Regions from separate parts of the Exiguobacterium sp. s16 genome, predicted to be linked through region 1. Evidence: riboswitches for the same ligand, from Rfam matches in the RefSeq annotation. Region 1 holds a riboswitch; each other region holds the start of a gene.

What was found. Region 1 has a riboswitch for S-adenosylmethionine ahead of KNP86_RS07760 (2,3-diketo-5-methylthiopentyl-1-phosphate enolase). Riboswitches for the same ligand answer to the same signal wherever they lie in the genome.
Region 2: linked by a shared signal. The riboswitch ahead of KNP86_RS14075 (Na+/H+ antiporter NhaC family protein) and the one ahead of KNP86_RS07760 (2,3-diketo-5-methylthiopentyl-1-phosphate enolase) in region 1 are both predicted to bind S-adenosylmethionine.
Region 3: linked by a shared signal. The riboswitch ahead of KNP86_RS06420 (aminotransferase class I/II-fold pyridoxal phosphate-dependent enzyme) and the one ahead of KNP86_RS07760 (2,3-diketo-5-methylthiopentyl-1-phosphate enolase) in region 1 are both predicted to bind S-adenosylmethionine.

The regions. Positions count from the first base shown of each region.
Region 1 is NZ_JACSLM010000003.1:152,003-156,168, reverse strand. Features, by position in the region: gene mtnA (S-methyl-5-thioribose-1-phosphate isomerase) at 1-298, opposite strand, end outside; gene mtnK (S-methyl-5-thioribose kinase) at 295-1,449, opposite strand; SAM riboswitch class I at 1,531-1,633, opposite strand; SAM riboswitch class I at 1,839-1,940, shown strand; gene KNP86_RS07760 (2,3-diketo-5-methylthiopentyl-1-phosphate enolase) at 2,011-3,168, shown strand; gene KNP86_RS07755 (2-hydroxy-3-keto-5-methylthiopentenyl-1-phosphate phosphatase) at 3,165-3,815, shown strand; gene KNP86_RS07750 (methylthioribulose 1-phosphate dehydratase) at 3,812-4,166, shown strand, end outside.
Region 2 is NZ_JACSLM010000011.1:43,147-47,312, reverse strand. Features, by position in the region: gene trhO (oxygen-dependent tRNA uridine(34) hydroxylase TrhO) at 1-433, opposite strand, end outside; gene KNP86_RS14080 (TVP38/TMEM64 family protein) at 656-1,306, shown strand; gene KNP86_RS14075 (Na+/H+ antiporter NhaC family protein) at 1,328-2,629, opposite strand; SAM riboswitch class I at 2,682-2,777, opposite strand; gene KNP86_RS14070 (GGDEF domain-containing protein) at 2,873-4,166, opposite strand, start outside.
Region 3 is NZ_JACSLM010000002.1:565,092-569,257, forward strand. Features, by position in the region: gene KNP86_RS06410 (MDR family MFS transporter) at 1-740, opposite strand, end outside; gene KNP86_RS06415 (AI-2E family transporter) at 1,005-2,105, opposite strand; SAM riboswitch class I at 2,281-2,381, shown strand; gene KNP86_RS06420 (aminotransferase class I/II-fold pyridoxal phosphate-dependent enzyme) at 2,459-3,634, shown strand; gene KNP86_RS06425 (iron-containing alcohol dehydrogenase) at 3,631-4,166, shown strand, end outside.

The DNA of each region.
Region 1 (4,166 bases):
CGATCACGTTTTGCAGATTGACCGCTGTCGGCCGGGTCGCGATCAAGCGGCGTCCGACGAGGTCGAGCCGACGCGTAAAGTCCGGATCGTCGACTAACCGGCCCGCCTCTTTGGCGAGGACGAACGCCCCGAAGTATGCGATGGCCGGGGCGCCGCGGACTTGGAGCGTCTCGATGGCATGTTCGGCCTGTTCGAGCGTCTCAATCGTCACGTACCGCTCTTCATGCGGCAACAACGTCTGATCCAATACGATGAGTTCGTCTGTCTGTGAATGGAAACGGATGTTTTGAACCGTCATACGCGCACCCCCGACAGGAGTGTCACCAAGTCGTCAATCGATTCGACGCTGTGGCGTTCTTTAATGAGCGCCGTCCCGAGGGCGAGCGCGTCACGTTTTCGTTCGAGCCGCGTCGCTTCCGGCAACGTCTCGAGATCGGCGACACCGGCCAGTCCGACGGCACGGCGAATGAGTTCGCAACCGGCGTAGCCGATCGTGTCGCTGAAAATCGTCCGCAACAACTCGTCGACGAAACCAATCGTGTTGAACGGCTCGACGGCGCGTTCAAAATTGGCCCGAAACGTCTTCTCGAACGTCTCCCACACCGTCAAGACGTCCGTGAAACGCTCGAAGCGTTTGAGCGGGTCATGGAACGTCGACAGCGTCAAATGGGCGATGATTTGGCCGAGGTCGAAGCCGAACGGTCCGTAAAACGCGAACTCTGGATCGATGATTTTCGTCTCTTGTTGAGTCGCGAAGATGCTGCCCGTATGTAGGTCTCCGTGCAGGAGTGCCTCATGTTTCGTGACAAAGCCGACTTTCAGTTTCGTCACCTCGACTTTGAGCGCTTGGTCTTGCCAAAGGCGTTCGACATCTTCTCGCAGCGCCGTCTCGATGTTGTTCGACTCCGCGTCTTTGAACGGGTCGGTAAAGATGAGTTTCTCGGTGATGTCACACAGTTCCGGGTTGTAATAGTCACGTTCAATCCGCTTCTTCGCGATCGGCCCGGCCGCGTAATCCGACGTCGCGAACAGCGTCTCGCCTAAAAATTCACCGACATGGCGGGCAAGTTCAGGATACGTTTTCCCTTCCAAATAGCCAGTCCGAACGATCTCAAAATCTGACAGGTCCTCTAAAATCGTGTAGGCGAGCGGGCGGTCACTGCCAAGCACGACTGGCACGAAACGAGGGACGACGTTGGCGAATTCGCGCAACGCCAACTGCTCGATCCACGCCCGTTCAAGTGTGAGCGGCCAACTTTCGCCGACGACTTTCGCATATGGGAGCGCTTGTTTGACGATGAGACTCGTTTCGCCTTGTCGGATGCGGAAAACGAGGTTCAAATTGCCGTCCCCGATCTCCTCGCAATGCGTGATGCCTCCGTCTTCGATTAACCCCAACGTTTTCACATGCTCGACGACGGTCTGTTCTGTAAATGGTTGATATGACATAATGTTTTCCCCTTCCTGTACGTTGCCCATAAAAAAAGCCCCTTTCTCCGCGAGAAAGAGGCACAGCCAAACTGGTTGTTCCTCTCATCTGTCAGACATTCGTCTGGTGGATGTAGCACCGTGCCTAGTGGTCGGTTGCTGCGGCGTCATCGGGCCAATTCCCTCTGCCAACTCGCGATAAGAGTGGTTTATTCGATTCGGTGAACTTATGTGCTGAATATTACGGACTCGACGTCACGATTGTCAACGGCAATTTCCCGATGCAACTTCGTCTTTTTTTGTGCATATATGGAAACAACTTTCCAAAATATTTTTTTTGGAAAAAAAGGAATTGACGATGTGACGATTCTGTGCAAAAATTCAATTAAATTTCACAACTTCAAATCACATTCTTATCAAGAGCAGACGGAGGGACAAGCCCGATGATGTCGCAGCAACCGACCAGAGATGGCACGGTGCTAATTCTTGCAGCGTAAGCTGAGAGATAAGAGTTCATTTTTTTTATGATGACCTCTTGCCTCGGCATGGGGTCATTTTTGTTTGCCTGGAAGGAGGAACCATATGAGTATCACTGCCACATATGAAATCAAACGGACGGACGCGGTCGCGACCGTCGCCAACAAGATCGCCCTCGAGCTGACCGTCGGCACATGGACGGACTTGCCTCACTTAGAGCAAGAGCAGTTACAGGCGTTCCGAGGTGAGGTCGTATCAACCACACATACGGACACGACGAGCCGCTTCACGATCCGCTATCCGTTACATAATGTCAGCCCTGACTTTTCATCCATCTTGACGACGACGTTCGGGAAACTGTCCCTCGATGATTCGGTCCGATTAATCGATTTGACGTTGCCGGAGACGCTCGCCTCTGATTTCAAAGGCGCCAAGTTCGGTGTCGACGGGATTCGTGAGTTGCTCGGCGTTCAGGATCGCCCGCTCGTCATGAGCATCTTCAAAGGCGTCATCGGCCGTGACCTCGCGTTTCTCGAGCAGCAACTCCGCGATCAGTTCGCCGGTGGCATCGATATCGTCAAAGACGACGAGATTTTATACGACAACCCGCTCACCCCGTCGCTTGAACGGGCCCGGATCGGAGCGGACGTCATTCAAGCCCACTTCGAGGCGACCGGGAAACGCGTCCTGTACGCCATCACGCTGAGCGGCCCCGTGTTCGGTCTGCGTGACCAGGCGCTCCGTCTCATCGAGGCCGGTGCGACGGCGCTCCTGTTCAACGTCTATACGTACGGTCTCGACGCACTGCGCGAACTCGCGAACGATCCGGATATCCACGTCCCGATCTTGGCACATCCGGCCTTTGCCGGCGCCTTGACCGGATCAATCAGTCATTCGCTTTTGCTCGGTAAACTCCCTCGCCTCGCCGGGGGCGATTTGACGCTCTTCCCGTCACCGTACGGCTCACTTGCGACACCGCGCGACGAGGCGTTCGTGATTCGTGACCAGAGTGCCGAACCACATTGGTCGAAGCCGATTTTGCCGGTCCCGTCCGCGGGGATTCATCCGGGACTCGTCGCCGATATCATTCGGGACTTCGGGACGGATGTCGTCATCAACGCCGGCGGTGGCATTCACGGTCATCCGGACGGTGCAGCCGCCGGGGCTCGTGCGTTCCGACAAGCCATCGCTCACGTACTCGGTCAAACCGAAGGGCAGACGGACGAGCTCGATACCGCGTTGAAGGCGTGGGCGTCACGATGACGGCCCATATCCTCTGCGACTTTGACGGGACGATTACGGCGGAAGACAATATCATCGCGTTGATGAAGGCGTTCGCCCCGCCGGCTTGGGTCGAGTTGAAAGACGCGGTCCTCGAGCAACGGATTTCCATCCGATCCGGGGTCGGTCAAATGTTTCGACTGTTGCCGAGCGAGGCCGCCCCGGCTTACCGTGATTATTTGTTGGAGCGCATCACGCTCCGCCAAGGGTTCCCGGCATTTTTAGAAGAAGTTCGGGTCCATGGCTGGAAGTTTGACGTCGTCAGCGGCGGGATGGACTTCTTCGTGCAACCGGTCTTGGACGGGCATGTCGCCCCCGAGCATATCTACTGCAACGTCGCCGACTTCTCCGCTGAGACGGTCACCGTCGCTTGGCCGCACGCTTGCGATGAACAATGTACGAACGATTGCGGCTGTTGCAAGCCGACGCTCGCTCGCCGCCTTGTCAATCCCGCCGATCGCTTGATCGTCATCGGCGACTCGGTGACCGACTTCGAGGTCGCGAAGCGTGCCGACTTTGTCTACGCCCGAGGTCAACTCATCACGCTCTGCGAAGACGCAGGCATCCGTTACGCCCCGTTCGAGACGTTTGACGACATCACCCATCACTTGAAGGAGGTTGCCGTATGATCCTTGCCGCACGTTGGCTCGAACTGGCCGACATTAAAGACGAACTCGCCGCCCGCGACTGGTTCCCCGGAACGAGTGGGAATTTGGCGATTCGCGTTTCCGACGATCCGCTCGAATTTCTCGTCACGGCGAGCGGACGCGATAAACGAAAACGAACACCGGAAGACTTTGTTCACGTCGATGCGGCCGGACGCTTGATTGGCGAACAAAACGGTCGTCCATCCGCCGAGACGCTACTTCACGTCGAAGTGTTCAATCGGACGGACGCGACGTGTTCGCTCCACGTCCATACAGTCGACAATAATGTCATCTCCGAGCTCCATGCCGCCACCGGCGAAGTCGTCTTCACCG
Region 2 (4,166 bases), on a different contig from region 1:
GACCAAGATCGTACTCGTAGTTGTTACGAACATCGAGGATGACGACATCGTCGCGATTCATCATCTCTTTCCATTCTGCCGGTTCGAGGTACGCACCGTGCTGTTTAGGAACGTCGAACTCACCATCAAAGCGCCACGTCACAAGCTCTTTCTTATGACGGACAAAGATTTTTTTGAACGCATGCTCTTCGACTTCATCGATTTTGAACTCGATATCGCTGAAAAGCGGGTTCGCTTTCAAGTCGTTCATGTATTGCTCGGTCTGTTCCCAAGTCCCAGAGCACGTTCCGTTGATTCCTTCGGAAGAAATCAAGATCCGTCCTTTGATGCCAAGGTCCTTACAATACTTGAGGTGCTCTTGTGTGAGCGTTTCTGGGTCTTCGATGTTGACGTACTTATAGTACAGCAAGACCCGCATTGGTTTTGTTTCCATGTTATTACTCCCCTGTGTTCAGTTTTTTGCAGGAAAACGAACGTTGGGTTGTGTCGTTCGACGAGCGGACTTGCCTGCAACCACAAGTCCATATTATATGATAGATATCACAGCGAAATTTCGCAAATACTTTTTATTTTTTTTACTGGCGTGCAGGGGGATGCGTCTTCCTGAGCGAAATCGGGTAAAAGGTATTAATGAAAGTCGAAGGTGGAAACTGATATGCTCACATCACTCCAACAATGGATTATCCAACTGATTGAATGGCTGCAAGAGCTTCCGGGAGGCCCATGGGCAGGACTAGGGGCGCCGTTCCTTGAGGCGATCTTTCCATTTCTTCCGCTCGTCCTCATCATTTCGGCGAACGCGGCCACGTATGGGTTCTTGCTCGGGACGTTATTGTCTTGGGTCGGTAGTTTACTAGGGACGATTCTTGTCTTTACAGCCGTCCGTTACGTATTCCGTAAACCGATGACACGGTGGCTCGAAAAACATAAACAAGGGGTATATTGGCTGGAACGCATCAACCATATGAGCCCGATCTCGCTTGGGTTTTTATATTCGCTCCCGTTCATCCCGGTCAGTTTGATCACATACTTACTTGCCCTCATTCAAATGCCGCTTCGGACATTCATCATGGCGGCGGGGTTCGGGAAACTGCTTGTCGTCTTGATTTTTTCGGTCATTGGTGACCAGTGGGAAGAGTTTATTCAAAGTCCGTTCCGCTTATCGATGCTTGGACTGTTACTGTTTGTTCTTTGGGCGATCAGCCGTGGCCTCGAGGAATTGCTCAAGCGGCGCGCCTTCAAAAAACGCAACGAACAACTTCAACGTGAACGTGAAACGAAACGTCAAACGACCCTTCGAAGCTAGTGCTTCAAAGGGTCGTTTTGGTCAGGCGCGCTTTTTGAAACGCGGGAAGTTAAAGACGATGGCCAGCCCTCCGCAAATGAAGAGCAGGAATGGATAGAACATATACGGGACGAGCGCTGGTGACGCCGTATTCGTCAATTCGGCGGCGATGAGCAGCTGTGCCCCATAAGGCAACAGGCCTTGGACGCCACACGAGAAGATGTCGAGCACACTCGCTGATTTCTTTCGCTCGATGTCATACGTGTCGGCGATATTGGCGGCGAGCGGACCGGCCACGAGAATCGAAATCGTGTTGTTCGCCGTCGCGACGTTCGTCGCGCTGACGAGCCCGGCGATGCTCCATTCGGCACCGGCACGTTTTTGAATCCGCGACGTGAGCGCGTCACGCAAGTAAGTGAGCCCGCCGTTATGCGAGATGAGTCCGACGAGTCCGCCCATGAGGAGCGTCAAGAGCGAAATCTCGGCCATACCCATCATCCCGTCTGCCATAGCCGTGACGTATGAAGTGACAGCCAAACTCCCATCGATCAAACCGATGATGCCGGTCAAGGCAATCCCGCCAAGCAAAACGAGAATGACGTTCAACCCGGTCAAGGCGAGAGCGATGACGGCGAGGTATGGAATGAGTTTATACCATTCGAACGTGGCTGCATCGACAGTCGATTCTCCACTCGATAACACCGATAAGAGGACGATTGTGATAATGGCGGCCGGGAGGACAATCCAAAAGTTGGTTCGGAATTTGTCACGCATATTGGTACGCTGGGTCCGGACGGCAGCGATTGTCGTGTCCGAGATGAACGACAAGTTGTCCCCGAACATGGCACCACCGACGACGGCAGCCGCCGCGATGGCGATATTGACGCCACTTTCTTCGTGGATACCGAGCGCGATCGGGGCGAGGGCGGCAATCGTGCCCGTCGACGTTCCCATCGCCATCGAGATGAAAGCCGCGATGACGAATAAACCGCTCAGTAGAAGCGAGGACGGTAAAAATGTCAGCGCCGCATTGACGGTCGCGTCGATTGCGCCGATTGCTTCGGCGACACTCGAGAACGCTCCGGCGAGCAAGAAGATGAAGACCATGATCAAAATGCCGGGGTTCCCCGCGCCTTGGGCGACACGCTCGACCGTCTGAGTGACGCTGCCTTTCGTCATCATCGCCGCGACGATGACCGCGATCAACGCCGCGATCAGGACCGGGAATTTATAAAAGTCGTTATAGTAGATGCCTGCCCCGATAAAGAAGACGAGGAAGACGAGCAAAGGCAATAGTGCCCATTTGTTAGCTGTCGGTTGTTCCAATCGATTCACCTCATTCATAAAATAAAAAGAGAGCCTTCTGAAAAAAGGCTCTCTCTACAAGAAAACACTTTTTTCATCTTTCGAGCAGACTGCTCGCTGGATTTGGCACAGGTTACCCGCTGCCGAGACGTCACTGGGCCAGTCCCTCAGTCTCTCTTGATAAAAAAGTTGTGATATTTAGTTATAAGACACGTTCCCTAACGTACCTGTTTCAAATCCGCTTGTCAATAGCAAACCCCACGCGGTGAACGTGGGGGTGAGTCAAGTCGTTAAGAAATTGTAATGGGCGACGCGGTTGCGTCCGGCGTACTTCCCGCCGACGTAGAGGGCCCGGTCAGCGTTCCGGATCGTATCGTCGAGGCGTTTGTCACCGAACGCCTGAATCGTGTCGACACCGATCGAAGCGGTGACGGGGATATCGATTCCGTCGACGTGGAACGGTTTGTTCTCGATTTGTTGCCGGATCCGTTCGGCGATCTCGATTGCCTGTTCGACATCGCAACGATTCAATAGCAAGATGAACTCTTCACCGCCGTAACGGGCGGCAAAATCTTCGGTGCGGAGTGCCTGGCGAATCCGCCGTCCAAACTCTTGGAGCACACTGTCCCCGACTTGATGTCCGTGCAAATCGTTGATTTTTTTGAAAAAGTCGATGTCGAGCATCGCGACCGAAATCGGATACATCGAACCGTCCGAGATTTGTTGAATCCCGTATTCGTAAAACGCGCGTGCATTCGCGAGCAGCGTCAAGCTGTCGGTCCGACTTTCCGTGTAAAGACGGTCGCGCTCATGGCAACGGCTGATCGTCCGGTTGAACGACTTGAGAAGTTTGACGATTTCACGTTGGATGGTCGAGGGATACCCATAGACGTGTTCACCCGTCATGACGAGCCACGTGCGAATCCCTTCGATCTCCTCGGACCGAACCGAGATGAAACTATGATAGTCGTCGTCAAATTCGTTCGACAGTGGTGCGTCCCATTCGAAGCGCATCTCATATTCGACCGAGGCTTCGTTCGGATAAGCGTGATCGAGCAAATCGAACACGATGTGACGGTCAATCGGCTGACGCGTCTTCAAATCAAAGTACAGGGTACGGTCGAACAGTTTAAACTCGACGAACCCTTCGTCATAGTGATTGAGCCGCTCACATTGACTGAGAAACACTTCGATGGCTTGCGCCTCGCTCTGCGATAACGACACGGCTTCTTTTGCCTCGTCATACTGTTCAATCAACGATTTAAAGGCGTCTTGCCGGCCTTTTTGGATGATGAGCCGCTTGATGAAGAACGTCAACGCGGCAGCGATGCTGCTGACGACGAGTAAATTCGTCTCCCGGAACAACGAGGCCGCCAAAATGAAGACGAGACTGACGATATACGTATAAAACGCGATGCTCAGAAAATCGCGGACCGGGATGTCGACGCGGAACCACCAACCGACTTGATACTTTTGCACGATCGTGTTCAAGATGATGGCCAGAATCAAACCGGCGAGCGGCAGGAACGAGTCTTGAGAATAGAAGCCGAGACCGGTCACACCACCAAGTGCCAAG
Region 3 (4,166 bases), on a different contig from region 1:
CGATCGGTGAACGATGGCATCGACTCTCTCAAGAAGAGGGGCAGCATGCTCTCGATGAGCGAGAAGCCCATCGAGATGAAGACACCGGCAAAGATGAACACGAGGAACACCTTGTCATTGTAGAACACGCGCAGGACATCCCGGTTCGACGGCGTGTCGACATCGGTCGTCTCTGGGAGCGACTCCCGGATGAAGCGACCGAGGACGAGTGCGTACAAGACGAAGACGAGAGCGGCCGAGTAGAAGATATACTGCCGGTCGATAAAGAGGACGGCACTCCCGAGGAGCGGGCCGAATGCAGCCCCGATATTGTGCCCCATCCGCAACAGCCCGAACGCCTCGTTCATCTGTTCGGGCTCGGTCACATCGGCTACCATCGCGCTTGCGGCCGGGTGGAACAATGAGTTCGTCAAACCGAGCATGGCGTTCAAGAGAAGGAGCGGCCAAAACGTTTCGGCGAAGGCGAAACCGACGAGGGCGAGGGCGTCGCCAAGAATGGCAGCCATCATGATTGGTTTGCGGCCATACAGGTCTGCGAGCCGTCCACCGACGACCGATCCGATGAGCGCCATGATCGGTCCGGTCGCCATGATGACCCCGACCTGGATATAACTGTCGAGCTTGTCGCTATAGTAGAGGACGAGGAACGGTGCGATCATGAACATCATGACACCGGTGATCGTCTCTCCGAGGAAGCGGATCCAAATGTTACGGTCGAGCTGTTTGAGTGATTGAATCATTAAGGTCACCTGCTTTAGTTGATAGAATAAGAAAAGGGACGCAGCATGCACAAAGGCATACGCGTCCCTACGATCTTAGGCATGCCTCGGAAGGCAGGCGACATCACGGATTCAAATCACGGAGAGGCGCCTGCCGGTCAATATGAACTTGGACGTGCGAGCGTTGAATGACTGACATCGGTACCTCTCCTTTCTGCATTGGACTGTCTTCTCTTCAAGATTATGATATTTCCGTGAAATGTGTCAACATAAATCGTCAATGTGTCATAATAATTCGTTCAAATTCTTTCGACTGAGCCGGTAGTCGATCAACCGAGAGAACACGACTTGAATCATCGCCGTGACCGGTACACTGATGAACATCCCGACGAGACCGAACAGGCTACCCCCGATGATGATCGAGGTGATGACCCAAAACGGGGTGATGCCGACGCTGTCGCCGAGAATCTTCGGGCCGAGCCAGAGTCCGTCGAATTGTTGCAACAAGAAGATGAACAAGAGGACGATGAGCGCCGTGAACGGGTCATAGAAGTAGGTGATGATGAACGCCGGAATCATCCCGAGCAGCGGACCGACGTACGGGATAAAATTCAAGACGCCGACGATGACGCCGAGTAGAAGCGCGTAAGGTGCCCCGATGATCAACAGACCGGCGACGGCCAACACCCCGATGATGAGGCAGTCGATCGACTTCCCGATGATATAGCGTTTGAAAATGTAATCCATCTCTTGAAAGATGTCGATCGTCGTCTTAGCCGACGCGACCGGGAACATCGCATACAACAGCCGCTTGAACATGCGGGCAAAAACCTCTTTGTCTTTTAACAGATAGATTGAGATGACGATCCCAATCAAGAAATTGATGAGCGTCATCGTGAAGCTCGACACGTAGCTGACCGACGACAAGACGGCGGTCTCGACCCAGCCCGAGTAACGTTCCTCGAAGCGGCTGAAATCGATGGCTTGGGCGATCGTCGCGTTGTACTCTTTCAAGTACGTGTTCAACTGGGCGAGGAACCCGTCAATCTGTCGGATGTAGAACGGAAGCTCTTCGATGAGTGAGGCCACACTCGAGTAGATGCGCGGGAACAATGTCACAGCGGAGATGACAAGAATCCCGATGAAGACGATATAAACGATCAGCAAACCTTGATAGCGTTTTAATTGAAACCGTTCTTCTATATAGGACAGGACGGTATTCAGGAGCAGCGCGATGGCAATTCCCATGATAATCGGCGTCAGCAACTGGAACGTGTAGTGCAACACACTAGAAATCGTGTCCGGTTCACTGATGACTTTCCATAGGACGAGCAGAATCAATCCGATCACGCTCAACTTCCAAATCAATTGACGATTTAATTCCAAAGGTCCATCCCCTCATCTTTTAAATTTTGTAGAATAGTGTTCACTTTGTACTATGACCTTTTTTTTATCGGGATTCAATAGGCCACACCCATTTTCGAAAAAGGATTGACAAGATTGGTAACGTTTGGTTAACTAAGTGACATATTACAAAATGACAAATCGCATATAAAAACACTTTCTATCAAGAGAAGCGGAGGGACTGGCCCGATGAAGCTTCAGCAACAGATTGTTCCAATACTGTGCTAATTCCAGCAAGGTGACCTTGAGAGATGGAAAGGTGGTTGTTTGAATACGTCCGTATCTCGACACCCCTTTCCGCGGAAAGGGGTGTTTTTTGCATAGGAGGACTATTCATGACAGACAGACGCTCACACTTACTTAAAACTTTACCACCCCAACATTTTGTCGGACTCGCCGATGAAGTCGCAGCACTTGAACAGGCCGGTCGCGATATCATCCGACTCGGTCAAGGGACGCCGGATTTGCCGACGCCCGCCCCAATCTGCGACGCACTTCAGACGGCGCTCCTTGATGCCTCGACCCACCAATACGGTCCGTTCCGCGGTCAGGCCCGTCTGAAACAAGCGGTGGCGACGTTTTACTTGAATGAGTACGGCGTCGAAGTCGATCCCGAGACGGAAGTCGCGATCCTCATCGGTTCCAAGTCCGGACTCATCACGTTGCCGCAATGTGTGCTCGAGCCAGGGGACGGGATCTTGCTGCCGAACCCGGGCTATCCCGACTACATCTCTGGGGCACGACTCGCCGGTGCCGTTGTCCGTGATCTCATCTTACGCGAGGAGCACGGTTTCCTCCCTGACTATGAGACGCTCGATACGGAAGGGGCGAAACTCATGTACTTGAACTATCCGAGCAATCCGACGGGGGCCGTCGCCACACCAGCCTTCTTTGATGACACCGTTCGGTTCGCCCAGGAGCGGGACTTGATGGTCGTCCATGACTTCGCGTATGGCAGCATCGGGTTTGATGGACACGTCCCGCCGAGCTTCCTGCAGGCGAAAGGGGCGAAAGAAGTCGGGATCGAGGTATATACGATGTCGAAGGCGTTCAACATGTCCGGTTGGCGCGTCGCCTTTGCCATCGGGAACGCGGACATCATCGAGGCGATCAATACGTATCAGGACCACGTCCACGTCAGCGTGTTCTCGGCCATCCAGGCGGCGGCTGTCGCCGCGCTCGAGGCCCCACGCTCCATCCGGGACGATTTGGCCCGACTCTATGAGGCACGGCGTGATCGCCTGATCGATGGGTTGAACCGGGCCGGTTGGGCCGTCGAGCCGCCGGAGGGTTCGTTCTTCGTCTGGGCGAAAGTGCCCGAGGGCGATGCCAAATCGTTCTCGCGTAAGTTATTGTACGAGGCAGGAGTCGCCGTCACACCGGGCTATTTCTTCGGTTCAGAAGGGAACGGATACGTCCGCTTCGGCCTCGTCTCGCCCGAGCCGAAAATCGATGAGGCCGTCGAACGAATCGAGCGGTTGTTTGCCGCCTATGAGGAGGTGCGGGCATGATTCGTCAGGCCGTCCTTGAATATGACCACGCCGATGACGCGCTCGACCGTCTTGATGACTTAGTCGACGGCCGACGTGCCCACGTCCTGCGCGGTCAGAACGGGTACGAAGTCGTGCGGGCCGTCCATCCATCCATCACGGACTATCCGGCCACGACGTTCCGTGGGGAGTGTACGGACAAGGAAGTCGAACGGCTGATTTTTGAAGACGTCGATGTCCTCATCGCCATCGGGGGCGGGAAGCTCGTCGACACGGCCAAACTCGTCGCCTATCAACAGAACGTGCCGCTCATCATCGTCCCGACACTCGCCTCGAACTGTGCGGCGTTCACGCCTCTCAGCGTCGTCTATCGGGAGGACGGGAGCTACGACCGCTACGACATGTTCCGCGTCGTCATCGAACGGGTCATCGTTGACTCGCGGGTCATCTCGCGCTCTCCATATGAATATTTCCGAGCCGGTGTCATCGACACGGTCGCGAAGTTTTACGAGGCCCGTTACTTGAGCGGTGACAGCTCGGTCGACGCAGGCGT